Regions from separate parts of the Thermaerobacter litoralis genome, predicted to be linked through region 1. Evidence: riboswitches for the same ligand, from Rfam matches in the RefSeq annotation. Region 1 holds a riboswitch; the other holds the start of a gene.
What was found. A riboswitch is a leader RNA that binds a small molecule or an ion and turns the genes downstream of it on or off. The one in region 1 is predicted to bind S-adenosylmethionine.

Region 1 (14,041 bases):
GCGGGGTGCCCCCGGCGGCGGGGTGCCTGCCCGGGTGGCGGGGTGTCCACCCTGGTGGCGGCGTACCCGCCCGGGCGGCGTGGGCGCCCGTCCAGGCGGCGGGGTGCCCACTCCGGCGGCGGGGTGCCGCGACCGGCAGGGTCCCCGGCCGGTGCCGGTTCCTCCCGGGCGGCACCGGGCCCCGGGTTGGCGGGCGCGGCGCGGCCAGGGGGCGGCCCGCCGTGGGCAGGCGATCAAGGAAACCGGGGGAACTTGCTCCAGTCGGGCTTGCGCTTCTCCAGGAAGGCCCGCTGGCCCTCCTTCGCCTCGTCGGTCAGGTAGTAGATCAGGGTGGCGTCGCCGGCCAGCTGCTGCAGGCCGGCCAGGCCGTCGGTGTCGGCGTTGAAGGCCGCCTTCAGCATGCGGATGGCGATGGGGCTCTTATCCAGGATCTCCCGGGCCCACTTCACGCCCTCGGCCTCCAGCTGGTCGGCGGGGACGACGGCGTTGACCAGCCCCATCTCCAGGGCCTCCTGGGCGGAGTACTGGCGGCAGAGGTACCAGATCTCCCGGGCCTTCTTGTGCCCGACGATCCGGGCCAGGAGCCCCGCCCCGTAGCCGCCGTCGAAGCTGCCCACCCGCGGGCCGGCCTGGCCGAAGCGGGCGTTGTCCGCCGCGATGGTCAGGTCGCAGACCACGTGGAGCACGTGGCCGCCGCCGATGGCGTAGCCCGCCACCAGGGCGATCACCGGCTTGGGCAGGGTGCGGATCTGCCGCTGCAGGTCCAGCACGTTGAGCCGCGCCGTGCCCCCTTCGTCCACGTAGCCGCCGTGGCCGCGGACCTTCTGGTCGCCGCCGCTGCAGAAGTTGCCCCCGGCCCCCGTCAGCAGGACGACGCCGATCCGCGGGTCGTTGCGGGCATCGGTGAAGGCGTCCTGCATCTCCATCACCGTCTCGGGCCGGAAGGCGTTGAGCACGTGGGGCCGGTTGATGGTGATCTTGGCGATGCCCTCGCCGTCGGCCTTCTCGTAGATGATGTCCTCGTAGTCCTTGACCTTGATCCAGCGCGGCAGTTCCGTTGCCGTCGCCATCGGCGTCCCTCCCCGTTCCAATGCCGGTTGGTTTGCCTAGAAACCGTTCGTTTGCGTTGCACGGATCGTTTGCCTGGACCGGGCGCGGCCCGGGCGCCGGGCCGGGCCGGTGCGGCCTTGCGGCCAGGGTCGCCCGGGCTTCACCGGTGCTCGCTCCAGAAGGCTCTCACCTCCTTGACGAACGCGGCCGGTTCCTCCAGGTGGACGGTGTGACCGGCCCCCGGTACGACGACCGCCCGGCCCCGCGGCAGCCGCTCCGCCATGGCCTGGGCCAGGGCGACGTATTTGGCGTCGTCCCCGCCCGCCAGGCAGAGGACGGGCACCCGCAGCCCGGCCAGCCGGTCCCAGAGGGGCGGCTGGACTCCCGCCCCCATGCCCCGCAGGCTGTTGGCCAGGCCCCGGGGCCGCTGGGCCCGGCGGGTGGCCCGGACGGCCGCCTGGGCGGCCGGCGGCAGCTGCCGCAAGCCGGCGAAGAGGGGCAGCGCCTCCCAGGAGCGGGCAAAGGCCTCGAGGCCCTCCTCCTCGATGCGGCGGGCCAGGTCCTCGTCGCTGCGGCGCCGCGCCTCCCGCTCGGCGGGATCGGCCAGGCCGGGTGACGCGGACTCCAGCACCAGGGAGGCCACCCGCTGGGGCGCCGCCACCGCCAAGCTCAGGGCCACCCGGCCGCCCATGGAGTAGCCCACCAGGTGAACCCGCTCGACGGCCAGCCGGTCCAGCAGGTCCAGGAGGTCGGCCACCTGCTCCTCCATGCGGTAACGGCGGGGATCGGCCGGCGCCGCCGAGCGGCCGTGGCCCAGGAGGTCGACGGCCAGCAGCGGCCCCGCCTCCGCCAGGGCCTCCCAGACCCCCGCCCAGGTGGCGACGCTGCCGGTGAAGCCGTGGAGCAGGAGCGCCGGTTCGGGGTGACCCACCGGCCGGGGGCGGGCGACCCCTGCGCCCCCCGGCCCGACGCCGGGACCGCCCGACGCCACCACGTGGTAGCGGGCGCCGCGCACCCGGACGAACGCGGCCGTGAAGGATCCGGTCCCGACGGATGCCTCCGGCACCGGAGTCCCCGCCACCGGCCCCTTGGGGCCAGGTCCCCGGGCCGGCCCTTCGCCGCCGTCCGCCCCGGCGGCAGCCCGGGCGGCGTCAACCCTGGCCCTGCCGGTCCGTGCGGACGGCTCGCCCGGTTCCCGCCGGGCGGCCCCGGCGGCCCCTTGGGGCGGCTCGCCCGGTTCCGGCCGCCCGGCCCCGCCGATCCCTGTGGGCGGCGCGCCCGGGTCCCACCGGCCGGCCTCGCCGGTCCCTGCGGCCGGCCCGCCCGGCACCCGCCGCCCCACCCCGGCGGCCCCGGGCCGATCGCCGGGCTCCCCGCCCCCATGGGGAACATCCCGGGGCCCGGGTGGCGTAAGGGCGGCCCCTGCCAGCACCGTCTTCGCGGCGCGGGCCACCGCCTCCCAGACCTGGCGGTGGTGCTCCACGTTGCGCGGCCGGTTCGTCCGGATCTCGACGATGGCCGGCATCCCCCCCGCCAGGGCCTCCTCCACCGCGGCAGCGAAGTCCGGCCAGGTCTCCACCCGGCGGTAGGCGAAGCCGTACAGGGCGGCGGCATGGCGGAAGTCCAGGCCGTGGGGCGTCCCCCAGAGGGGCTCGAACTCCGCCGGGTCCAGGCGGGCCTGGGGCAGGAAGGAGAAGATCCCCCCGCCGTCGTTGTTCACCACCACCGCCAGCAGGGGCAGGTGATACCGCGCCGCCGCCCACAACCCGTTCAGGTCGTGGTAGAAGGACAGGTCGCCGATCAGCAGGACCACCGGCCCTTCCCCGCTGGCAGCCACCCCGGCGGCCGTGGACACCACGCCGTCGATGCCGGCGGCGCCCCGGTTGGCCAGGATGCGGACCCGGCGCGGGGTCGCGGGGTAGAAGGTGTCCACGTCCCGGACCGGCATGCTGTTGCCGGCGAACAGCACCGCCCCCTCCGGCAGGCGGCGGGCCAGCTCGTCCACCACCCGCGGCTCGGCGGGTTCGTCCCAGCGCGCCAGCTGGCGGGCGATGGCGTCCCGGGCCGCAGCGTTGAGGCGCTGCCACAGGGCCAGCCAGGACCGGGACGAACCAGCCACCCCAGCTCCAGCACCCACCGCCTCCTCGGCCCGCCGGGCCAGCTGGGCCGTGGCCCGGACCGGGTCGGCCCGCACCACCTGGACGGCGACGTGGCCGGGGTCGGGCCAGCCGCCCTCGTCGACGATCACCTGGACGGCATCCCGGTGGCGCTCCAGGAACTGGGCCAGGGGCTTGGACACCGGCGCCCCGCCCAGCCGGAGGACCACGTCGGGCTCCAGGGCCGCGGCGACGTCCGGATCCCGCAAGAAGGCGTCGTAGGCGTCGATGAGGGGCGAGCCGGGAACCGGCGCGGCCGCGGGCGGGCGGCCCGTGGCGCCGCCCGCGGGTGCGCCAGCGACCGGTGCATCTGCATCGGCCGCCTCGGCCGCCGGGGTCCCGGCGACCGGCAGCGTCCCAGCCGGCCTGACCGCGACCGCGGTGCCGCCCGCCGGCGTGGTGCCGGCCGGCGGCGTGGCGCGGCCCTGTCCGCCGGTCGCGGGCCCCATGGCCTCAGCGGCCGGATGCCCGCCCCGCAGGCCCGACAGGGGGTCGGCCAGCACGGGCAGGCCGAGGCGCGCCGCCAGCCGCAGCACCGACGCGGCCAGGGGCGGCTCCTCCCGGGCGCTGGCAGGCGCCCCGCCGCCGCCACCGAGCCCCGCTCCCGGCTCCAGCGGCAGCACCGGTGACATGGGGCCGCAGACGATGAGCCCCCGCCGCGCCCCGGCCAGAAGGGCAAAGAGCTCGTCGGCCTGGCCCTCCGTCAGGGCCGCGGGGGCCAGGCGCGGCTCGACGGCGGCCCGCGGAGCCGGGACGGCACCGCCCGGCGGCGCGGCCGCCGGCCCCCTCCGGGCCGGTTCGTCCCCCTCTGCGGCCGGCACCAGGGGCTCCCGGAAGGGCACGTTCAGGTGCACGGGACCCGCGGGGGCGGCCAGCGCCTCGGCCACCGCCCGGGTAGCCAGCCGGGCGACGTAGGCCTGGACGGCCGGGTCGTCCTCGGGCAGGGGCAGGTCCGCGAACCACTTGGCGTGCCGGCCGTAGAGGTGGGTCTGGTCGACGGTCTGGGAGGCACCCAACTCCCGCAGCTCGTGGGGCCGGTCGGCCGACAGGACCACCAGCGGCACCCGGCCGTAGCGCGCCTCGATGACCGCCGGGTAGAAGTTGGCGGGCGCCGTGCCCGACGTGGCGACGACGGCGGCCGGCCGGCCCGTGGCGCGCCCGAGGCCCAGGGCGAAGAAGCCGGCCGAGCGCTCGTCCAGCTGCACCCAAAGCCGCACCCCCGGATGGCGCGCCGCGGCCAGGGCCAGCGGCGTCGACCGCGACCCCGGGCAGACGACCACGTGCTCGACGCCCGCTCGGACCAGGCCGTCCAGGAGGGCCAGGGCCCAGGCCAGGTTCGTCCGTCCCCGGTCGGGCGCCGCGGCGCCGCCGGCCCCGCCCAGGCTGCCACCCCCGGCGGGGCTGCCCTGCCCGGCAAGGTCACCGGCCCCGGCGCGGGCCGTGATCCCGGAACGGCCCGTGGCCGTCGCCGCCGGCCCTGGGCCTTCCGGGGCGCGCGCCTGAGGAGCAGGGCCGGATGCGCCCCCTGCACCGGCCGCGACCGTTCCCGCCCAAGGCTCAGTCACCCCGCTCCACCTCCCCGGCGCCGGCTTCCACCCCCAGGGCCGCCGCCAGCGGCTGGAGCTTCAGGCGCGTCTCCTGCCACTCCCGCTCGGGATCGGATCCCGCCACCACGCCGCAGCCGGCGAACAGCCAGGCCTCCGTCCCTCGCACCAGCCCGGAGCGGATGGCGACGGCCATCTCCCCCTCGCCCCGGTGGTCGAACCAGCCCAGCGGCCCGGCGTACCAGCCCCGGCTGCCGCCCTCCCACCGGCGGATGAACGCCAGGGCCACCTCCCGCGGCCAGCCGCCCAGGGCCGGCGTCGGATGGAGCCGGCCCACCAGTTGGGGGATCGTGACGCCATCCACCTGGCCGGCGATGGGCGTGTAAAGGTGCTGGACGTTGGCCAGGGTGAGCACCCGGGGCTCGTCCGGCACCTCCAGCCGCCGGCACACCGGCGCCAGGGTCTCCCGCAGCATGCGGACGACCAGGGCGTGTTCTTCCCGTTCCTTGGGGCTCTCCAGCAGGGCCCGGGCCAGGGCCCGGTCGGCTTGGGGTGTATCGCCCCGCCCGGTGGAACCGGCCACCGCCGCCGTCTCCAGCCGGCCGCCCCGCAGCCGGACCAGCCGTTCCGGCGTGGCGCCCAGGAACACGGCCCGGTCCCGCGCCACGGCAAAGACGAAGCACTCCGGATAGCGGGCCTTCAGCCGGCGCAGGGCCGTGCCCGGGTCGAAGGCCGCGCCGGCCACCAGGTGCAGCCGCCGGGCCAGGACGACCTTCTCCAGCTCGCCAGCGGCGATGGCCTCCAGGGCCGCCCGGACCATGGCCTCCCAGGCCTCCCGCCCGGGCGTGGCCTCGGCCCGCACCGGCCCTGGGGCCTGCCGCCCCGCCGTTCCCGGCGGCAGGCTCCCCTGCGGGGCGGCCGCGCCCGCGCCCGGGGAATCGCCGGACGCCGCCGGCCCCAGCGGTGACGGGCCGGGGCCGGCCGGCGTCCACCCCCCTTGCCGGCGCCCCACCGCGGCGGCCACGGCCAGCAAGGAGAGCCAGCGCCGGCCCCGCTCCCCGGCGGCCGTGGTGGCCGCGGGCGGCACCGTGAGCCGGATGCCGCCGGGGAAGGCCCAGGCCGGGCCCCCCTCTCCCGCCGCCTGGGGGCCCGCGCCGTCGGGCACCACCACCCGGTTGAAGGTCAGCCAGGTGGCGCCGCCGATCCGGGTCACCAGCAATTCCGGCAAGACGAAGCGGGCGGCAGGGAAGCCGGTCCAGAGGGGATCGACCGGGGCGCCGGGGTCGAAGCGGAACCCGCCGACCAGCACCGGTCCCGTGCCCCAAACGCCGTGGGGGGCGTCCACCAGGGCCCCCTCGCAGAGGGCCTGCCAGGCTTCGGCCAGCCCGGCGGCCGCAGCGCGCAGGACAGCGCCGGCGACGGGGGCGAACCCGGCCACCGGGTCGCGGCCGGCGGAGGGACCGGCACCCGGGCCGCCGGGCGGGTCCCCGTCCGGGCCCCGGCCGTGGCCCCCCGCGGGCCCATGGCTTCCCGCGGCTGCAGCAGCGAGGCCGGCTCCACCCCCGGGCGCTCCGGTCTCCAGGATGCCGGCGGCCCCCAGGGCCACCAGGTCCATCGCCTCCCCCGGCGCCGACCACAGGGCCCTTTCCCGGGTGAGGACGGCCGCCCCTTCAAAGAGGGCGACGGGATCCAGGTCCTCGGCGGCGACCGTGAAGCTGACCACCGACGGGCGGCGCCCGCGCCGGGCGTGGTCCCGGGCGCGGGCATGCAACCGGTCAAGATCGCGGCTGACGGGTCCCGCAAGGGACGCCAGCTGGGGTGCTTCCCTGGCCAATGGTGTCATCCCTCTGATCGTTCGGATCCGAGCCGAATCCAAGGCTGAAAGGCAAAGGGTGGCGCCGCCGGCGAACTCTGGGTGAACGTTCATTCACCGGCGACCCCAACCACGTTGGTTCGTGACGCGGGGGGAAATCCCTGCCGGAACCCTTGCCCATCGAGCGACCCTTTCCGGGGCCGGTTTCCCGGCCGCCTTCCCGGCCGGGAACGGGCCCCGCAGCGCGGCGCGGGACGCCGCCTGGCGGCGTCAACGAAAAGCCCCTCCGCCATCGGCCCCACCGCGACCGGCTGGGAATCCGCCCGCCTCAGAAGCCGGTGGCCGCCCGCACCCACCACCAGGCATAGCCGGCCACCAGGGAGGCCCCGGCCGCCTTGTACAGCCCCAGGGCGAGCCGGCCCAGCCGGTACAGGTCCTGGTGCCGGTACGGCCGGGCGAGGAAGGCGGGCGCCTGGCGCAGGCACCGGGCGGCGGGGATCAAGGTGATGAGCACCAGGGCGGGGAGCCGGCCGGCCGCCACACCCACCACGATCAGCACCACGGTGGCGGCCACCCAGCCGAAGTAGAGGCGCAGGGCCCGGGTCTCCCCCAGGCGCGCGGCCACCGTCATCTTGCCGGTGGCCCGGTCCTCCTCGATGTCGTGGATCGACTCGGCGTAGAGGATCAGCGCCACCAGGGAGACCAGGGGCAGGGAGGCGATGAGGGCCTCCACCGAGAGGCCGCGGGCCTGGACGTAGTAGGACCCCAGCACCAGCACGGCCCCCATGTTCAGGCCGACCATGAGCTCGCCCAGGCCGCGGTACCCGTAGCGGATGGGCGGCGCCGTGTAGAAGAGGCCGCTGGCGATGCCCAGGAGGCCGAAGGCCAGGGCCGGCCAGCCCGTGCGGGCGGCCAGGTACCCGCCCACCAGGGCGCCGAAGCCGAAGGTGGTCCAGGCGCCGCGGCGCAGGCTGTCGGGGCTGAGCCACCCCGCCTGGATCACGCCGCTGCCGCCGGTGAAGGGCGCGTCGCCCTCGTACATGATGTAGTCGAAGTAGTCGTTGGCCATGTCGGTGCCGGCGTGGATCGCCAGGCTGCCCAGCAGGGTCAGCAGGGCCAGCCAGGGGTCGAAGTGGCCCTCCCCGCCCGCCACCAGGATGCCCACCAGGACCGGAATGATGGTGACGGGCTTGAGGTGCGGGCGGCTGGCCTGGTACCAGGCCTTCAAGAGAAGGCGCCAGGAGCGGGACCGCTCTCCCGGCACCGGCATCCCCTGGGGCGCCGGCCCCGCGGCCGGGGCCGGGCTCGTCCCGGCCGGGCTCGCAGCCTCCCCCGCAGGCGCCTGGGCCGGGCTGCGTTCGTCCGTAGGATGCACCCGTCCATTCCCCCGTCTCGGCGCGGGCCTTGGCGCGGGGCTGTGATCCCCACCGCCGGCCCTCGTTCCAAACCACGACCACGCCCTCTATTGTAACGAAGGAAATCGCATCTGACCTGTTGCCCCCTTGGCGGAACCCGGCTATACTGTGCGTAATCTCCATTGACAACGCACCCGGCCGGCCTGCCGGCCAACCCCTCTCTTATCCAGAGCGGTCGAGGGACGGGCCCGATGACGCCGCGGCAACCGGCGACTCCGTCGTGCGGTGCCAACTCCCGCGGCTCCGAGAGGAGCCGAGAGATGAGAGAAGGGGGAACGGGGAACCCAGTCGACGACCAAGCCCCTTCCTCCTTCGGAAGGGGCTTTTCCTTTGCCGCTCGGGGACCTCGCGCGACCGCGGTGGACCCGGTCCCGCGAGGGACCTGGCCACGGGAGGTGAGGATCGGGGTGACGGAACCCATGCCACGGCACGCCGGAACGGCCGCCGGCCTGCCCGCGACGGACGAACCGGCTCCCCTGGCGGCGGTCGCCTTCCGCCCGCTGGGGGCCTTCCTGCCCTGCGCCGCCCTGGCCGACGGCGACCCCGGCTGGACGCTGGCTCTCGAGGCCGGCCTCCTCGGCCCCGCCCGGCCAGGCGGGGCGAGCGGGTCCGCCGGGCGAGCAGCCCCGGACGAACCGGCCGCCCTGGAGGCCGCGGCGGCGGAGCAGCTGGCCCCCTGGCCCCTCACCGCGCCGGGGCGGGTGGAGGCCGTCCACCTGGCCGCCCTCCGGGCCGGCGCCCGCCTGATCCGGACCCACACCCGCTGGGCCAGCCCGGCCTGGCTTCCCCGGACGCCGGCGGCCCGGATCGAAGCGATCAACCTGCAGGCGGCCAAGCTGGCCCGCTCGGCCCGGGAACTGGCCGGCCAGCCGTGCCTGGTGGCGGGGTTCCTCGGCCCCGGGCCCACCCGGCGCTCCCCGGCGGCGGGCGGAGAGGCGGCCGAGCCGGGCGCGCTGCAGGAAGCGTACCGGTGCCAGGTGGCCGGCCTGCTGGCGGGGGGCGTCGACCTGTTCTGGATCGAGGCCGCCGATCCCCGGGAGGCGGTGGCGGCCCTGGTCGCCGTCCGGGAGGCGTCCCGGCTGCCGGCCGGGGTCCTCTGGCACGCGGACGGCGCCGGGCCGGAGGCGGCCCCCGACCGGGTGCGGGAGGGGCTCCGGATCCTGGCCGCCGCGGGCTGGCCCGACGCCCTGGGGGTGGTGGCGCCCGCCGGGCCGGAGACGGCCGTGCCCTGGCTGGCAGCCCTGCGCCGGGCCGGGTGGAGCGGTCCCCTGTGGGTCGCCCTGGGGACGGCCGGCGGTCCCATCGGGCCCGCCGCGCCGGGCGATCCGGGGGCCCCAGGCCACCTGCATCCTGTTGATGGCCCAGGGGATGGTGCGGAGGGCGCCCTTCATGGCGCCGCCGGTGGGTGGGACGGCCTGTTCCTCCTGGGCGTCGGCTGGGTGGGCGGCGCGGGCGCCTTCACGGGGGACGAACTGGCCCATCTAGGGGCCCGCCTGGGAGCTCGCCTGGGGGCCGGCCTGGGAACCCGCCTGGAAGCCCGCGGCGGGGCCCCCCAGGGGATCGGCCCGGATGGGCGGCCCTGGCCCGGCGCGGAGCCCGCCGGATCCTCCCCCACGGCCGAAGCCCTTCCAGGGGCGGTGCGGCTCGAGGTCCGCGGCGGCCTTGGGCCGCAAGGCAACGGCACCGTCGCCGGCCCCGCCCGGCCCGAACCGCCGGCCGCCTCCCCCGGCGGCAGCCCGGCCCCCTTGCGGGAGAAGCTGGGCCGCCGGTTCGTCATCAGCGTCGAGCTGGACCCGCCCCGCGGGCCGGTGGCCACCAAGTTCCTGGCCGACGCCCGGACGGTGGCCGCCGCCGGGGCCGACGCCGTCAACGTGGGGGACAGCCCCATGGCCCGGCCGCGCATGGCGGCCCTGGCCGGCGCCCTCCTGGTCCGCAGCGCCGGCGTCGACGCCATCATGCACTGCACCACCCGGGACCGGAACCTCATGGCCCTGCAGGCGGACCTGCTGGCCGCCCACGCCCTGGGCGTGCGCAACGTGCTGGCCCTGACGGGCGACCACCCGCGCCTGGGGACCAGCCGGGCCTCGGCGGTGTACGACGTCGACTCCATCGGCCTTTTGGAGATCCTGGCCGCCCTGCGCCGGGGCGAAGACCCCCAGGGCAACGCCCTGGGGGCGCCGGCCGAGTTCACCGTCGCCTGCGCCCTGAGCCCCTGTGCCGAGGACCTGGACCGGGAGCTGGACCGCTTTCGCCGCAAGCTGGCGGTGGGCGTGGTCGACTTCGTCATGACCCAGCCCCTCTACGAGGTGGAGCCCCTGGAGCGGGTCCTCGACCGGCTGGGCGGTTGCCCGGTCCCCCTGGTGATGGGCGTCATGCCCCTGCACAGCGGCCGCCACGCCCACTACCTGCACCACCAGGTGCCGGGGATCACCATCCCCGCCCCCATCCGCGAGGCCCTCGACCGGGCCGGGGACCGGGGTCTGGAGGTCGGCCTGGAGCTGGCCGAGGCGGTGGTGGAGGCGGCCCGGCCCTACATCGCCGGGATCTATGTGGTCGTCTCCTATGGGAAAACGGAACCGGTGGCCGAGTTCGTCCGCCGCTTGCGGGCCCGGTTCGACCCGGTCTCGCCGGCGTCCCCGCCGCAACCGGCGGGCCCCTCGGCGGCGACCGCCCCCAGGGAGGAGGTGCGTCCCCATGCCGGTTGAACCCGGCCCCGCGGGGCCCCTGCACCCGGCCACCCAGGTGGTCCACGCCGGCGTGCGCCGCGACCCCCGCACCGGATCCGTCGCCGTCCCCATCTACCAGACCGCCACCTACGAGCACCCCGGGCCCGGCCAGACCACCGGCTGGGATTACAGCCGGCTCCACAACCCCACCCGGGAGGCGCTGGAGGCGGCGCTGGCCTCTTTGGAGGACGGCTTCGCCGCCCTGGCCTTCGCCTCGGGCATGGCCGCCCTGACGGCGGTCCTCCACCTGTTCCGGCCCGGCGACCACCTGGTCGTCACGGAAGACCTGTACGGCCACACCTGGCGGGTCCTGGAGGAGCTGTTCCGCCACCTGGGCATCGCCTACACCCTGGCGGACACCACCGACGCGGCCGCCGTGACAGCGGCGGTGACGCCGGCGACCCGGGCCGTCCTGGTGGAAAGCCCGACCAACCCCCTGATGCGGGTGGCCGACCTGGACGGGCTGGCCGCCCTCTGCCGGGCGCGCCGCCTTTGGCTCGTGGTCGACTCCACCCTGTTCACGCCCCTGTTCCAGCGGCCCCTGGCCCGGGGCGCCGATGTGGTGGTCCACAGCGCCAGCAAGTACCTGGCGGGGCACAACGACCTGGTGGCCGGGATCGCGGTGGCGGCCAGCCCGGCCCTGGCGGACGAACTGGCCTCCATCCGCACGGTGACCGGCGGCGTCCTCGGGCCCCACGACGCCTGGCTGGCCTTGCGGGGGCTCAAGACCCTGGCCCTGCGCATGGCCCGGGCCCAGGCCAACGCCCTGACCCTGGCCCACTGGCTGGCGGCCCATCCCGCCGTGGCGGCCGTGTACTACCCGGGGCTGCCCTCCAGCCCCTTCTTCGACCGCTGCCGCCGGCAGGCGGGCGGCTTCGGGGCCATGCTGAGCTTCCGCCTGCGGGATCCCGGGCAGGTGGACCGGGTGCTGGAGCGGCTGGGGCTCGTGCTCTTCGCCGAGAGCTTCGGCGGGGTGGAGAGCCTGATCACCCACCCGGCCAGCACGACCCACAAGGAGATGCCGCCGGCCCTGCGGGAACGGCTGGGCATCGACGCCGGGCTCCTGCGGCTGTCGGTGGGGATCGAGGCGGTGGAGGACCTGGCGGCCGACCTGGAGCAGGCCCTGGAGGGGCCCTCGGACCTGCCCCTGGCCGAGGCCCGGCAGCGGGCCGCGGCGACCTTGGCGGAACTGGGCGCCCTGGACGCCGTGGGGCGTCCCTAGCCGCCGGCCGGGATGGCGTACACCACCAGCCGCTGGCGGGACGAGCCGGGCGGGTGGCAGGTGGTCAGGATGAGCCCGGGCCGCGGCCCGTTCAGGACGGCGGGCCAGTCGTCCCGGCGGGTGGCGAAGAGGCGGTCGACCCGGTAGCGGTACCAGCGCCCGCCGTACCAGAGGGCGATGGCGTCCCCGGGGCGCAGCCGGTCCAGGTGGCGGAACCAGGCGCCGTAGGTGGTCCGGTGGGCGGCGATGGCGACCCGGGCACCGGGACCGGGCAGGTCGCCCTCGGGGTAGAGGCCCGGGCCCCGGGCCAGCACGGGCCGGCTCGTCCCGTAGAGGACGACGGCGTCGACCCCCGCCCGGGGGATGACGAGCCGGGCCACGGCCTGCCCCGGCGCAACCCCGCCGGCCTCTGGGCCGGCGCCGCCGGCACCGCCCACCCCGCCCCCACCCGCCCGGGCGGCGTCCGCCCCAGCACCGGCCCCCGGGCCGCCGGGACCGGCCACGGCGGGGTCGTCCCACCACCAGGCGAGCCATCCCTCGGGCACCCCCAGCCGGACCAGCAGCCGGAGCAACGCGGACAGCACCCGCTCCAGGGCCGCGATCCAGCGGCCCAAAAGCTCCAGGAGGGTCACCACGGCCGGGGACCCCCAGAGCCGGTCCGCCCACCGGATCCCGACCCCCGGGGCCGGGCTTGCCGCCGTGCCGCGGGCCCCTTCCTCCCCGGCCGTCCGGGGCGCAACCCCGCCGCCGCCGGCCGGGCCTTCACCGCTGCCCCCCGGCCCGCCCGGTAGTGCCTCCGGCCGGCCCGCGCTCCCGGCGCCCCCCGGCTCGCCAGGCCCCGCGGCCGGCCCCGGCCAGGGACCGGCCGGCGGCGCCAGGCCGCCCCCGCCCCGTTCCACCGCCAGCTGCGCCCGCAGGTGGGCCTGCCAGCCGGCCCCGTAGGCCCCCTGCAGGGCAGGCGCCGTGGCCAGGGCCGCGCCCGCCCCGATGAGGACCCAGCCCAGAAGGGCTGCCCACCCGCGGCGTCGAGACCCCCTTGCCACGGCGCCTCCGCCTCCCAACCGAACGGAATCTGTACGGACCTGTCAGGGAACGGGTCGGCCCCCAACCGGCGGTTCAAGGGCCGGGGCCTTGCCGTCGGCCGCCGCGTCCAGCTGCGGGCCGGCCGCCCGGGCCATCGCCCCGGTGCGGATCGCCCAGCGGCGGAGGGCCAGGCCGGCCCCGGCCGCCAGGGTACCCGCCAGCAGGAAGGCCAGCCCGTTTCCACCGGTGAAGGGCAGGTCTCCCCAGCCGCCCCCGCCGGAACCGCCGGCGCCGCCGCCCGGGCCGCCGCCGGAGCCGCCCGAGCCACCAGATCCGCCCGAGCCCGGTCCCGGCCCAGGTCCCGGGTTGCCGCCGGCCGGCGGGGTGGGACCGCCGTCCTCCCCGTCCCCGGGGTTGTCGCCCGGCGGGTTCTCCGGCCCCGTGCTGGCCCGCTGCAGGCACACCTTGACCGTGGCGGTGCCGTCGGGACCCAGGCTGATGGGGCCCGCCGTGGCCACGGTGTAGCCACCGGCGCTGGCCGTGATGGTCAGCCGGCCGCCCTCGCTCCGGCCGATGTCCAGGCTGAAGCGACCGCCCAGGTCGGTCTTGGCCACGCCCAGGTCGACGCCCCGGTCCTCCTCCACCGACACGGTGGCGCCGGGGATGGGCAGCCCGCTCAAGGCGTCGCAGATAAGGCCGGTGATGGCCCCCGTCGGCAGATCGACCCGCCCCGGCTCCCCGTCCCCCTCACCGGACGAACCGGCTCCGCCGCCGCTGCCGGGGCCGCTCTCCTGCTCCCCGCCGCCCGAAAGGAGCCCGCCGGTGGGATCGGGGCGGATGTGCAGCCCGCCGTCCAGGCTGACCTCCACGTTCTCGTCCCCGATCTGCAGGTTGAGGGACGGTCCGCCGTCCTGGTCGCCACCCTCTTCCCCGCCGCTGCCGGAGGACGGCAGGAGGGTCTGGGCGGTCCCCGTCAAGGTGTTCACCGCCGTACCGGCCGCACCGGCGGCGGTCTCCGCCACGCCCTGGACCAGGGATCCGGCCTCCTCCCCGGCCAGGGTCCCGGCCGCCTCACCGGCGGCCTGCCCGACC
Region 2 (14,041 bases), on a different contig from region 1:
ACTACATGGCCGCCACGGGGACGACGGTGGCCGAGGCGCGCCATGCCCTGGCCCGGTTCCTCTTCCGCGGCGAGGCGGTGCACCAGCCGGTGGGCTCCCTCAGCGGCGGGGAGCGCAGCCGGCTGATCCTGGCGCGCCTGGCCGCCCTGCGGGCCAACGTCCTCATCCTGGACGAGCCCACCAACCACCTGGACCTGGAGACCCGCGAGGTGCTGGAGGAGGCGCTGGCCGCCTACCCCGGCACGTTGATCGTCAGCAGCCACGACCGGACCTTCCTGGAGACCCTGGTCGAGACGATCTGGTGGGTCGAGGACGGCCGCATCGAGCGGGCGCCGGGCCCCTTGAGCCGCTGGCTCGCCGCCCGGCTGCAGACCCGGGCGGAGGAACCGGCCGCGCCGGCGGCGGGCCCGGGGGCCGGGGACGGGCGCGTCCCCTCGGCGCGGGGAGCCGGTTCGTCCGCCGGCCCGCGCGGGCCGATGCCGCCGCCGGAGGCGGGTCCGGGGCGCCGGGCGGCAGGAACGGAGGGCCGCGCCGGTGGGGCGGCTGGGGCCCGGGTGAGGCCGGCCCTGCGGCCGGGGGACCGGCGCCGCCTGGCCCAGCAAGTGGCAGCCCTGGAGGAGGTCATCCTTCGCCTCGAGCAAGAGCAGGCCGAGCTGGTCGCCCGGCTGTCCGATCCCGCCTTCCTGGCACGGGGCGGCGCGGAGGTGGCCGCGGCGGCCCGCCGGGCTGAAGAAGTGGCCCGGGAGCTGGAGGTCCGCGTGGACGAATGGGAGGCCCTCAGCCAGGCCCTGGAAGGGACGACCGTTTCGGGTCCTGGGCGCGAGGGCGGGGGCGCAGGGGCGCCGGCCTGACCTCTGTTGCGATGCGAAGGGGCCAGGGGCCCCACGGACCGGCGGCGGGCCGCGCGCCCGGCGATGACGGCGATCCTGCAGCGGCGTATAATGCTGACGGAAGACTTGCTCCACCATCGGAATCCCCAGCGAGCGGTGTCCGAGACCGCAGCGGGGCCGCGGCGGAGCCTTTCTTCCGGCAGCGGGGTTCTCCCGGAGCCAGGGGCCGGTCCGGATCGGTTTTCGAAAGGACCGGTTCGCCAAAGCAACGGGGTGAGCACCGCTGGCAACGGGTTGCAACGGGATGAAGCCGGCCGCCGGAGGACCGGGACGCCCGTCCCGGCGGGGGCCGGTGAGGGAGCGGGTTGGCAGAGCCGGGCGCGCGATCCCCCGCGTGATCCCCGTGATCCCTGGGGGGGACGGGCGCCCGCGCCGGCCGGTCGGGCTGCCAGGCGGCCGGCCGCAGCATACGCCCGCGAGGGGGAACGACGCGCCATGCCGGAGGCACAGCACTCGCCTCTGAGGGCTGCCCAGAGACAGCTGGCCGCCGTCGTCGAGCGGCTGGGGCTGGGGCCCGATGTATACGAGCTGCTCAAGGAGCCGGCCCGGGTGATCGAGGTGTCCATCCCCGTACGGATGGACAACGGCCGGCTCAAACTTTTCAAAGGTTATCGCGCCCAGCACTGCGACGTCCTGGGTCCGACCAAGGGGGGCATCCGGTTCCACCCCCGGGTCGACCTGGACGAGGTCAAGGCCCTGGCCATCTGGATGACCTTCAAGTGCGCCCTGCTGGGGTTGCCCTACGGCGGCGCCAAGGGCGGCGTGATCTGCGACCCGCGGGAGCTGTCCCGCCGCGAGCTGGAAGAACTCAGCCGCGGCTACATCCGGGCGCTGGCCGGGTTCATCGGCCCGGACCGGGACATCCCGGCGCCCGACGTCAACACCTCGGACCAGGTCATGGGCTGGATGCTGGACGAGTTCTCCCGGATCACCGGCCACCCCAACCCGGCGGTGATCACCGGCAAGCCCCTGGTGCTGGGCGGGTCGCGGGGCCGCGGCGAGGCCACCGGGCGCGGCGTCGTCGTCACCATCCGCGAGGCCGCCAAGGTGCTGGGCATGGACATGCACCACATGACCGCGGCGATCCAGGGCTTCGGCAAGGTGGGCAGCTGGGTGGCCCGCTACCTCCACCGCTCGGGGACGCGGGTGGTGGCGGTGGTCGACGCCTACGGCGGCGTGTACAACCCCCAGGGCCTGGACGTGGAGGCCCTCTTCGCCTACGGGCGCCAGAACGGCACGGTCCGCGACTTCCCGGGGGGCCAGCCCATCGATAACGAGGCCCTCTTCCGCCTGCCCGTCGACGTCCTGGTGCCGGCGGCCCTGGAGAACGTGATCACCGAGGAGAACGCGCCCCACATCCAGGCGCGGATCATCGCCGAGGGGGCCAACGGGCCCACCACCCCCGAGGCCGACGAGATCCTCTACCGGCGCGGGATCTTCGTCCTGCCCGACATCCTGGCCAATGCCGGCGGCGTGACGGTCTCCTACTTCGAGTGGGTCCAGAACCTGATGCAGTACTACTGGTCGGAGGAACAGGTGGTCCGCCAGCTGGAGCGGCTGATGGTCAGCGCCTTTAAGGCGGTCTACCGCTGCCACGTGGAGGAATCGGTGCCCATGCGGCTGGCGGCCTACATGGTCGCCATCGACCGGCTGGCGGAGGCGCTGATCGCCCGCGGCTGGGTGCCGGCCACCGATTACCATCACGTTCCCCAGCCGGAGCCGGCGGAGGCCACGATGGACGTCTTCCGCGAACCGGCGGCGTCGGTGTAACGTGGTGGCAGAACGCGGGAAATCGGGCAAGGGCCGGCCCGCCGGAGGCCGGCCCTTGCCGTATGGCGGGAGGCGGTCATGGCGAGCTTTGCCGAGCGGCTGCGCAAGCGGGCGGGGCGGCTCAGCCGCGCCCAGCGGCAGCTGGCCGAGTTCATCCTGCAGAACGAGCCCCGGGCGGCCTTCATGACGGCGGCGCGCCTGGGGGCCGCCGTCGGGGTCAGCGAGTCCACGGTGGTGCGGTTTGCCATCGCCCTGGGCTACAGCGGCTATCCCGAGCTGCAGCGGGACCTGCAGGACCAGCTGCGGGCCCGCCTGTCCGCGGCCGACCGCCTGGTGCTGGCCGAGGAGCGGGGCGAGCGGGCGGAGACGATCCTGGACACGGTGCTGCGCACCGACATGGAGAACATCCGCACGACCCTGGCCAGCCTGCCGCGGGACCGCTTCGCCGAGGCCGTGGGGGCCTTGCAGCGGGCCCGGGCGATCTACGTGGTCGGCCACCGCAGCGCCGCCGCCCTGGCCCACTACCTGGGCTACTACCTGCAGCTGATGCTGCGGAATGCCCGCACTCTGACCCAGGCCGGCACGGTGCTGGAGGAACTGATGGCCGCCGGGCCCGCCGACGTGGTGGTGGCCATCACCTTCCCCCGTTACGCCCGCGCCACCGCCGAGGCCTTCCGCCTGGCCGCCCAGCGGGGTGCCCGGACGATCCTGATCACCGACAGCGTGGTCTCCCCGCTGGTCGAAGAGGCCAGCATCGTCCTGCCCGCCAAGTCGGAGTCGCCCTCCTTCGCCGATTCCCTGGTGGCCCCCCTCAGCGTGATCAACGCCCTGATCACCGCCGTCGCCCTGGCCCAGCCCGAGCGGGTGCGAGCGGCCCTGCGGGAGCTGGAGGACGTCTGGGACCGGCAGGGCACCTACCTCAAGGAAGAACGCCGCTCGGAGCGCATCGTCGGACCGGGCGAGGTGGCCGGCCCCAGCGAGGGCCTGTAGGCGACGGGGCCGGCTGCCCTCATGCCTCCACGACCGGGATCGAGTCCAGCACGGTGATGGCCGCCGGCGTCACCCGGCAGCGGTAGGCATAGGCCTCCACCCCGGCCGCCCGGGCCCGGGAAAGGGCTGCGGCGAAGGCGGGATCGGCCCGCCGGTGGGGTGCCAGGCCGGCCGCGTCGTCCCGCTGGACGAACCAGACCACGGCGGCCCGGTAGCCCTGCCGGACCGCCGCCGCCAGCTCCTCCAGGTGCCGGGCGCCGCGGGCCGTCGGGGCGTCGGGGAAGAGGGCCGTGGCCCCTTCCACCAGGTTGCAGGACTTGGTCTCCACCAGGCAGGGCGGGGCGGGCGGGTCCGCCTGATCCAGGCAGAAATCCAGGCGGCCGGCCCCCCAGGCCACCTCCGCCCGCCAGCGCCGGTAGGCCGCGAAGGGCGGCAGGGCGCGCCGGTCAAGGGCCGCCGCGAAGAGCCGGTTGGGCATGCGGGCATCGACGGAGACCCACCGCTCCTGGTCGCGGACCAGCAGCAGGTCGCCGGCCGTCCGCCGGGGGGCCGGGTGCGGGGGCCGGGAAACCGGACTCCCCTGCCGCCGGGACCCGGCGGCGCCCGGGCTCGCGCCGGGCGGTGCTGGATCGCGGCCTTCTCCGGCCGCCCCGGCGGGACCCGGGGAAGCGCCGGGCGGGTCGGCTGGCGCTCCCGTCGCCCCCGGCGGGATCCAGGCCAGGCCGGGCGTGCCGGGCTGCAGCAGCTCGGCCATGCGGCCGGAGTTGGGCAGGTGGAGCCGCAGGACGGTGCCGGGAGCCACCGCCGGGGGGGTCCCCGAGGCCCTGCCGGACGCCTGCAGGCCCGCCCGGCCGTCGGGGCCGGCTGCCGCCACGGCGGCTTCCACGGCGAAGCGGTTGAGGCGCCGGACGACGATCACCGGGGTCAGGGGGGAGGGCCAGGGGACGATCACCGCCGGGGCGGCGGCCGCCCGCACGGGTTCGGCGACGGCCCGGGCCGGAGGACGGCGGCCGGCCGTCACCGGGATCCGGCCTCCGGCGTGCCGCCCAGGGGCCTGAGGCGCTGCACGTCCCCGGCCAGGATGCGGCGGCGCGTGCCGCCGGCCTGTTCGACCACCAGGGAGCCGTCGGCTGCTACGTCCAGGGCGATGCCCTCCACCTCGCCCCCGGGCAGGACGATCCGAACCGGCTCCCCCAGCCAGGCGGCCCGACTGCGCCAGGCGGCCAGGACCGGTTCGCCGCCCTCACCGTGGAGCTGGAGGTAGCGGGCCTCGAGCCGCTGGAGGATGGTTTCGGCCACGTCGTTGACCGTGACCGGCTGCGGGGCCTCCCGGCCAAGCCAGGTGATCCGGTCCGCCAGTTCCTCCGGCACCGGCTCCCCCTGGACGTCCAGGTTGACGCCGATCCCCGCCACCACGTACTCGGCGCCGTGGGGATGGGTGACGGTCTCCAGCAGGATGCCGGCGATCTTGCGGTCGTCGACCAGCACGTCGTTGGGCCACTTGACGGCCACGGGCCGGCCGGCCAGGAGCTCGACGGCCTCGGCCACGGCCGTGGCCACGGCCAGGGTCAGCAGGGGCAGCCGCTCGGGGGGAAGGGTGGGGCGGAGGATGAGGGACATCCACAGCCCGCCGGGCGGGCTCCACCAAAAGCGGCGCAGGCGGCCGCGGCCGGCCACCTGGCGGCCGGCGACCACGACGGTCCCCTCCGGCGCCCCGCCTTCGGCCAGCCGCCGGGCCACGTCGTTGGTCGAACCCACCTCCGGGTACCAGTGGACGGTGTGGCCCAGCCGCGACCCCAGCCGCCGCGCCTCCAGCAGCTCGGGGACGAACCGGCGGGCCGCCAGCTCCCGGGCAGCCCCGGGATCGAGGGTGTAGCCGTGGTGCGGCCGGCCTTCCACCGGCCAGCCGTCCCGGCGCAGGGATTCGATGTGCTTCCACAGGGCCGTGCGGCTGATGCCCAACCGGCCGGCCAGGTCCGCACCCGAAACGGGCCCGCCGCCGGCGGCCAGAAGGGCGGCCAGCACCCGGCTGCGGGCGCGGGCGGCCGGGGCGGGATCGGGTGCCGGTGACAACTCCTTCGCGGGCATGGCGTCGCCTCCCGGCAACACCATACCACGGCCGAGGGCCGGCGCTCGCAGGCCCCGCGCCGCAACGGGACCCTAGCGGTCGGCGTCGGCGGGGTGGACCACCAGGACCCCGCGCATCCCCTTCTCGTAGTGGCCGGGCATGTGGCAGGCCAGCTCAAAGCGGCCCGGCACGTCGGCGTTGAAGATCAGCCGCACGCTGGTTCCCGGCCGGAGTCCGGCCACCTCCAGGCCGTAGCCGCCGATCTCCAGCTCGTGTTCCTCCCGTCCGGTGTTGATCAGGGTCAGCCGCACCCGGGTCCCCTGGCGGACTTCGATCACCGCCGGTTCATAGGCGTACTCCGTCAGGCGGATCACCCGGTCGGCCGTGGGCCGCCCCGGCGCGGTGACGCCGGCCACCGGCTCCTGGGCCCGGCGGAGGTGGAGTCCCAGGGCGCCCGCCAGCAAGGCGGCCGAGACCAGCAGGGCGATCACCGAGCGGGTGGCCGGCCCGGGTGCAGCCCCGTCGGACACGACGGCACCTCCTTCAAGGGGGCCGGCCCGGCCGGTCGGGGACCGGCCGGGTTCCTTCCGGGACCAATGTATGCCATCCGGTGGCCCTTCCATTCGGGGCCGGGCGCCCCTTTTCGCGGGCCGGCGCGGGCCGGCGCGCGGGCCGGCGCGTCCTTTTGGGGCCCGGGGAGGAGCGGCGACCGGCCGGGCGAACCATGACCATGGTTGACGGGAAGCCCGCGGCCGGCGGCGGCTCGGGCTTCGCCCCGCCGGGCCGGCCCGAGGCCCGGCGGGAACGGGCGAGGAGGGGGTTGGATGGGCAGGGCGGCGGGTGGGGGACGAACCGGCGGGGCGCCGGCGGGCGGCGGGCGGTCTGGGGCCCGGGGGCCGGCGCCGGAACGCCGGGACCCCCGGCACCAGGAGGCGGATAGGCCAGCGGCGGACCCGGGCCGGGGCCCCGGCCGGTCCCGGGAGGCCGGCCGGCGGCCGGAGCCGGCCGGGTTGCCCGCCGGCCTGCCCGCCTACACCGTCCGGGTCAGCGCCCGGGCGCGCCGGGTGCGGCTGGTCCTCTCGCCGGCCGACGGCCTGGTGGTCGTGGTGCCGCGGGGCTATGCGCTCCACCGGGTGCCCCAGGTGGTCGCCCAGCACGCGGGGTGGATCCAGCGGGCCCGGCGCCGCCTGGAGGAAGAGGCGCGCCGGGCCGGCGGCAGCGGCAACGCCCCACCGGAGCCGGCGCCCGGTCTACCGGCCGCCCCGCCGAGCCCGCCGGCCTGGGTATGGTTGCGGGCCCTGGGCGAGGTGTGGCTCGTGGGGGGCGCGCCCGGCCCGGAGCCGGCCGTGCCGTCCCGCCGGCCCCCGGCGGCCGGGCCGGCCGCGGGCGGGCCGGTGACGCCCTCCTCACCGCCCGCGGCGCCGGCGCCCCCCGCCGGGGCGGGGACCCCCGGGTTCTGGCCGGCCGGCCCGGCCGCCGCGGCCCTCCCCCAAGAGGTACCGGTGGCGGGCCGGATCACGCTGCCCGCCGGTGCCCTGGAACGGGGACCGGCCGCCTGGGCCCCGCCCCTGCGGGCCTGGCTGGCGCGGCGGGCCCGGGCCACCCTGCTGCCCTGGCTTGAGGCCCTGGCCCGGGAGCGGGGCTTCCGGCTGGCCGGTGCGTCCGTCGGGTGTCCCAAGACCCGGTGGGGAAGCTGCTCGGCGACCCGTCACATCCGGCTCAGCCTGAAGCTCCTGTTCCTGCCGCCGGAGCTGGTCGAGCACGTGCTGATCCACGAGCTGTGCCACACGGTCCACCTGCACCACGGGCCGGCCTTCTGGGGGCTGGTGGCCCGCCACGATCCTCGGGCGGCGGAGAACCGCCGCCACCTGCGGGCGGCGTGGAGCTACGTGCCGGCCTGGTTGCGGCCCGCCCGGTCCATCGGGCCCTCGGTGGCCGACGGCGAGGTGCCCCTCCCCTAGCAGCCCGTGTAGTAATGCCATTGGCTCCCAAAGCCGCTCGTCTTTGAAAACGTCAGACGCCTTAGGACATTCCGTCCAGCTGGCGTACTGGTTGCACTTCCTGACTGGCGAGCGCCTGGATTTCCGTCATACGCTGCCGTACATCATTAGGTAGCGGCACGTACATCAGGGAAATGCCCGGGGCCAGCCTGCCGCGAAGGTGCTTCTCCATGATCCCAAAAAACTCTTCACTTGTCAGAACGAGGATGCGTATGGGAGCGTCGATAAGCGTGAGGTAGTATAGCTCGGCTACCGCTGCGTTTATCTTGCCCGCTGGCTTCTTCCCTCCGGAGGTCTTGCCCGAAGCGGACTTGATCGATGCCACTACTCTGCCGTCGTCGGAGACCGCGTCGAATTCGTGGGTGCCACCGGCGACGAGCTTTAGTACCCGGGACTTGAATGGCACCCCAAATTGCTGGGCGAGGTGCTGACGTACGACATCTTCCACGACCCGCTTGAGGTAAAGGGTGTTGGCCATCGGGACGACCACCTTTTTGGAGTTGACCCGCTTTGGAGTTGACCCGGTTTCGTGGACAGGTTGAGGCTTACGCGACAACCCCTTCCTGTGAATGAGTCTTTCGCTCCTGCTGCCAACGGTCCTCGTACTCGTCGGGCGAGAGGGAACCAAGGGCCGAGGGACGCCGCTACCGGTTGTAGAACCCTTCGACGTACTCGAAGATCGCCATGCGGCAGTTGATCCCGTGTGGGCCAGGCTTGGCGGTCGAGGAGCTCCCGTTGCAGGGGCGCGTCGAAACTCTCCGCCATCGCGTTGTCCAGCGCATCGCCCACAGGACCCATTGATCCGGCGATGCCCAGGGCCTCCAAGCGACGGGTGAACGCTAACGAGGTGTCCTATGCCCCATGGTCGGCGTGGTGGATCAGGGCGGGCCCTGGCCGGCGACGCCGCACCGCCATGGTAACGGCGTCCACCAGCAACTCCGCGACGGGCCGGTCCCCCCATGGCCCAGCCACCACGGCACGGGAGAAGGCATCGATGCTACGTGAGGTCTGCCACCCATATCCGGTTGGGGGCATCGGGCACAAACTCCCGATGCAGCCGGTCGGGGGTCGACCGGGCGGCGGGGATCCCGGCGGGTGATCCCCCGGGTCCGGCGCCGGTGCACGCCACAGAGCCCCATGGCCCGCATTAGCCGGGCGACCCGCTTCCGACCCCAGCGGACCCCATGCGTCCACCGCAGCTCTCAATGGGTGCGGGGCGCACCATCCGTGCCCCGGCGGAACTCGGGAGGGTCCGGCGGCTTGGTGGCCGGCATGGGGATCACCCTTTCCGGGGCTTACGCCCCAAGTGCCGGGGTGTCCACGAAACCGGGGCAAGTCCAGTGCGAGTCACCTCCGGGATGTGGACTGGCTACCAATCCCTTGGCTCGCCAACCGCCTTTCCCTTCTGGGACCCACACTCTTCAGCCCAGAGCCAGGAGGTCGTTGACCTCCCCGCCCGGGCATGCTAGCATCACTCTCAACAGCCACAACAGAGCGCGTCTGCTCTCTTATCCAGAGTGGCGGAGGGACTGGCCCGATGAAGCCCGGCAACCGCCGGCCGCGCCGCAGCGGCCGGTAAGGTGCCAACTCCTGCAGGATCCGGCCGGATCCTGAGAGATGAGAGGGCGCCGGAACTCCTTTCGGCCCTTCCCTCTCGGGAGGGGTAATTTCGTATCCGGAACCCCTTCGGGGAGCGGGCGCGGGAGGGAGGGGGACGCGGTGATCCCCTGTCGCGGCCGTGTGGACATCGGGCCGCTGCAGCTGGAGCTGGGCGGCCACCTGCCCCGGGTCGAACTGGCCTTCGAGACCTGGGGGCGCTGGGATCCCCGGCGGCAGAACGCCGTCCTCATCTGCCACGCCCTGACCGGCGACGCCCACGTCGCCGCCCACGACCCCGCCGACCGCCCGGGCTGGTGGGAGGAGGCGGTGGGCCCGGGCAAGCCCATCGACACCCGCCGCTGGTTCGTCCTGTGCAGTAACGTCCTGGGGGGCTGCTACGGGTCGACCGGGCCTTCCAGCCCCATGGCGCCGGGGGCCGGTCCCTGGGGCGGGCGCTTCCCCACCATCACCGTCCGCGACATGGTCCACGCCCAGCGCCGCCTGCTGGACGCCCTGGGCATCCAGCGGCTCGCCCTGGTGGTGGGCGGCTCGCTGGGCGGCATGCAAGCCCTGGAGTGGGCCTTCACCTATCCCGACCGGGTCGACGCGGTGGCGGTGCTGGCCGCTCCGCCCGCCGCCTCGCCCCATGCCATCGCCTGGAACGAGGTCCAGCGCCAGGCCATCTTCGCCGATCCGGCCTGGCAGGGCGGGGATTACCCCAGCGAGCAGCCGCCGCGCCGGGGACTGGCGCTGGCCCGCATGCTGGCGATGACCACCTACCGCGGTCGCGAGGAGTGGGCCCTGCGCTTCGGCCGGGCCGAGGTGCCGCCGGGGACCGATCCGGTGGCCGAGCGGCTGGGCGGTTACGCCACCGCCGCCCGTTCCGGCGCTGAAGCCTTCCGGTTCCAGATCGAGAGCTACTTGCACTACCAGGGGGAGAAGCTGGTGCGCCGCTTCGATCCGGCCACGTACGTGACCTTGACCCGGGCCATGGACCTGCACGACGTGGGCCGGGACCGCGGGGGCCTGGAGGCCGCGGCCGGCCGGGTGCAGAGCCGGGTCTACGTCCTCGGCATCACCTCGGACCTGCTCTACCCGGTGGACGAGCAGCGGCCCCTGGTGCGGGCCCTGCGCCGGGCGGGCAAGGACGTCGCCTGGCACGTCTGGCGGGCCCCCTGGGGCCACGACAGCTTCCTGGTCGACGCGGCGGGTGTGGCCCGGCGGGTCATGACCTGGCTGGAGGAACCGGCCGCCTCGCCGGCGGCCCCGCCCGGCGCGGTGGCCGCCGTGGGGGAGGGGCGCCCGTGAGGGGTCCCGTGGTGGCGCTGCTGGGTTTGGGCACCGTGGGCAGCGCCGTGGCGCAGCGGCTGCTGGATCCACCCCCCTGGCTGGTCGAGCGGCTGGGCGGCGTGCCGCGGCTCAAGGGGGCGCTGGTGCGCCACCCGGATAAACCGCGGGCCGCCGCCGTCGACCCCGCCCTGCTGACCACCGACCCGGAGCGGCTCTTGGCCGATCCGGAGGTCGACGTGGTGATCGAGCTGATCGGAGGGGTCGAGCCCGCCCGCCGCTACGTGCTCCAGGCCCTGGAGGCCGGGCGTCACGTCATCACGGCCAACAAGGCCCTGCTGGCTGAGTCCCTGGCCCCCCTGGTGGCCGTCGCCCGCCGGTCGGGGGTGGAACTGGCCTTCGAGGGGGCCGTGGCCGGGGGCGTGCCCATCATCCGGCCGCTGCTGCGGTGCCTGGCCGCCAACCGGGTGCGGCGCCTGCGGGCGGTGCTGAACGGCACCTGCAACTTCGTGCTCACCCTGGTCGAGCAGGGCGCCAGCCTGGACGAGGCGGTGCGGGCGGCCCAGGCCGCGGGCTACGCGGAGGCCGATCCCAGCGACGATCTCTCCGGCCGCGACGCCGCCCGCAAGCTGGCCATCCTGGCGATGCTGGTCACCGGCGAGCCGGTGGACTGGACGAGCGTCGAGCGGCGGGGTCTGGACGACCCGGCCTTCCGCCGGATCCTGGAGGCGGCGCCCGCCGCCGGCCCCGGCCAGGAGGCCCGCTGGCGGCTGGTGGCCACGGCGGAGTGGACCGGGCCCGCGCCCCGGCTGACGGTGCAGCCGGAGCTCTTGCCACCCCACGATCCGCTGCTGCAGGCGGCCGGGGTGGAGAATATGATCCTCATCGAGGCGGATCCGGTGGGCGCCGTGCGCTTCGCCGGGCCGGGGGCCGGCGGCGAGGCCACGGCCAGCGCCGTGCTGGCCGACCTGATCGCCATCTGGCGCGGCGACCGGCTGCCCCTGCCCGCCCTGGACGGCCGGCCCCGGGCGGCAAGCCGGGTGCCGGGCGGCGCCTTCGACAGGGAATGGCAGGATCCGGCCGCGGCGGCGGTTAAACTCAGATTGAGGGAAGGTTGAGCGGGCCGCCGGGCGCGCCCTGGGGCGGGTCCGGCGGGTCCTCCAGGGGGGAGCGGCATGGGCCCCAGGCATCTCGCCCAGTGCTACCGGTGCCGGCGCACCTTTGAGGCGGACCGGCGGGGTGCCCGCTATTGCCCGGATTGTGAGCGGGAGCAGCGGCGCCGGTTCCGCGTGCTGCCCGGGGGCCGGGATCCCCGGGCCCGGGGGGTGGTGCGGCCCGGCGGGATCCGGTCCGGATCTCCGGGAACCCGGTGGCGGGGCACGGCGCTGCGCCGTCGTGCCGGCTCGCGGCCCTGGCGCTCCCACTGGGCCTGGCGGCGGTGGCACCAGCCTTTGCGCCTGGTGGCCGTGGTGGCGATGGCCGCCGCCGCCCGGGTCGCCTGGGACCTGACCGACGCCGGACCGTGGCCGGTGGAGTGGCTGGTCTACCTCGTCGGCGCCGCCTGGATCTGGAACCGGCGGGACGAGGCGGCCTGACCGCGGCCCCGCCCGGGCGGCGGTCAGGCCTCTGGTGCAGGTTGCTTCGCGGGATCGCACAAGGAACGCGGCGGCGGGTCTCCGCCGCCGTCGTCGTTGGGACGCGGTGTGCCGGACTCGTACCAGGCTGGTACCGGACGTGGACCGGACGTGGACCCGACGGGACGGGTTTCGCCCCGACCCGGCTGGACGCCGGCCCGGGCTCAAGCCTCGACGGCCTCCCGCGGCCGCGGGCGGCCGCTAGCCTCCTCGGGCCTCGGATGGCCGCAGGCCTCTTCGGCCCTCGGGCGGCCGCGGGTGACCTTCAACGGCCGTCGGGCCGGCTAGGGCCCGCCGTCGGGCCGGCGAGGGCCGTCGCCGGCCTCCCCGGCCGGTTCCACCACCACCTCGAGCCCGGCCTCCCGCAACCGCTCGGCCAGCTGGCGGCGGGTGCCCTCCAGCCGGACGCGCCGGGGGCGCAGGGCCTTGAGCAGCCCAACCGCCAGGTCCTCCTTCTCCAGCGGCACCCGGGGATCCAGGTGGCCCTCCAGGAACTCCCGGTACAGGGGCGGACCGCCCGGCTCGCGGATCACCAGAGTGGACCCCTGCCCTTCGACCCAGAGTTCCGCCGGGCCTTCGGCCGGTGGCCGCAGGGTGCCCAGGAACTGCTTCAGCGCCCGCTCCAGCCAGAGCTGCTGCAGGCCCGTCCGCGCCAGCTCCGCCACCAGGCTGCGGAGGAACCGCTCGCCGCGGAAGCGCAACCAGCCCAGGATGCTCAGCCGCCCGTGCTGGATCAGTTCCGGCAGGAGCAGGGCCGCGGTGCCGCGGGCCAGGGGCGGCTGGGTCAGCAGGGGGAGGCTCTGCTTCCAGACCGCCAGGCGGTCGTCGGGGTCGACTGCGGCGTAGCGGGAGTCCAGGTGGTCCAACAGCATCTCCGGCAGAACGACCTGGTGGACGAAGTGGGACGCGGCCTGCGCCGCCGGCTGGGGCACGAACTCGGTGAGGAAGACCCAGCGCTGGCGCGACCGGAACACGGTGTAGACCAGCCGCTGTTCGTCCAGCACCCGCTGGAACTCCGACGGGTGGGTTTCCACGGAGATGGCCAGCTGTCCCTGCCCGCCCATGGGGCCAACCTCCCGATGGTCCCGGCCACCGGGGCCGGCGGCCCACCCGGCCTGCGGCCCGGTGGCTCCGGTTATCCCTTAGTCTATGCGGGCGACGTGCGTCGCTCCTGCCGGCCGGCTGCCATGGCGGCCCACATCGTCAGCCGCCGCGGGCCGTGGCTGACATCCAACCCGCCCGCCGTTCTCGAGCGCTTCCCCACCGCCCGCCCTAGTCCCGCCGCCCCGCGGGGAACCGGGCCGCCGCTGGCAGGATCTACCGTCAGCAAGGGCGCCGGAGCCGGGAGGAACCGGCGGGCCCGGTGGCCAACAGCCTGAAGGATATCCCCGCGGATGGGCCGTTCCGCATGGTGAGGAGGTGCCATTGGGGTTGGCGGGAGGGCATGACCGGCCGCCGGCCGGCGGGCCGCAGGGGAGGGGCGGCGCGCGGCGGCGGCTGCAGGCGGGGCCCGGTGCGGCACCCCGGAGGCGGGGCCGGCGCCGGGCCGGGTTCGTCCTGTGGTTGGTGTGGACGCTGGTGCTGGGCACCGTGACGGCCGTCCTGCCCGGCATGGCCGGGCCCGGCGGCGCACCCGGCGGCTTGCCCCGGGCCGAGGCGGCCGAGGGCGCTCCTGAGCGTCCCCCCGCGGCCGACGCCCGGGCCGCGATCCTCATCGACGCCGCCACGGGCCAGGTCCTGTTCGAGCACAATGCCGACGAGAGCATGCCCATGGCCAGCACCACCAAGATCATGACCGCCCTG

Region 2: another riboswitch for S-adenosylmethionine. It lies ahead of metX (homoserine O-acetyltransferase MetX); the one in region 1 lies ahead of ACYQ02_RS06915 (methylenetetrahydrofolate reductase).

Annotation. Positions count from the first base shown of each region.
Region 1 covers NZ_BAAIES010000008.1:397,955-411,995, forward strand. Annotated here, with positions in the region: gene menB (1,4-dihydroxy-2-naphthoyl-CoA synthase) at 234-1,070, opposite strand; gene menD (2-succinyl-5-enolpyruvyl-6-hydroxy-3-cyclohexene-1-carboxylic-acid synthase) at 1,211-4,771, opposite strand; gene ACYQ02_RS06905 (isochorismate synthase) at 4,764-6,593, opposite strand; gene menA (1,4-dihydroxy-2-naphthoate octaprenyltransferase) at 6,892-7,938, opposite strand; SAM riboswitch class I at 8,138-8,245, shown strand; gene ACYQ02_RS06915 (methylenetetrahydrofolate reductase) at 8,386-10,683, shown strand; gene ACYQ02_RS06920 (trans-sulfuration enzyme family protein) at 10,673-11,926, shown strand; gene ACYQ02_RS06925 (class E sortase) at 11,923-12,969, opposite strand; gene ACYQ02_RS06930 (carboxypeptidase-like regulatory domain-containing protein) at 13,012-14,041, opposite strand, start outside.
Region 2 covers NZ_BAAIES010000005.1:174,611-188,651, reverse strand. Annotated here, with positions in the region: gene ACYQ02_RS04300 (ABC-F family ATP-binding cassette domain-containing protein) at 1-851, shown strand, start outside; gene ACYQ02_RS04295 (Glu/Leu/Phe/Val family dehydrogenase) at 1,326-2,660, shown strand; gene ACYQ02_RS04290 (MurR/RpiR family transcriptional regulator) at 2,739-3,650, shown strand; gene sfsA (DNA/RNA nuclease SfsA) at 3,670-4,671, opposite strand; gene ACYQ02_RS04280 (biotin--[acetyl-CoA-carboxylase] ligase) at 4,668-5,738, opposite strand; gene ACYQ02_RS04275 (cupredoxin domain-containing protein) at 5,811-6,248, opposite strand; gene ACYQ02_RS04270 (M48 metallopeptidase family protein) at 6,543-7,679, shown strand; gene ACYQ02_RS04265 (hypothetical protein) at 7,741-8,196, opposite strand; gene ACYQ02_RS04260 (helix-turn-helix domain-containing protein) at 8,597-8,917, opposite strand; SAM riboswitch class I at 9,224-9,342, shown strand; gene metX (homoserine O-acetyltransferase MetX) at 9,438-10,625, shown strand; gene ACYQ02_RS04250 (homoserine dehydrogenase) at 10,622-11,722, shown strand; gene ACYQ02_RS04245 (hypothetical protein) at 11,780-12,199, shown strand; gene ACYQ02_RS04240 (hypothetical protein) at 12,523-13,302, opposite strand; gene ACYQ02_RS04235 (D-alanyl-D-alanine carboxypeptidase family protein) at 13,670-14,041, shown strand, end outside.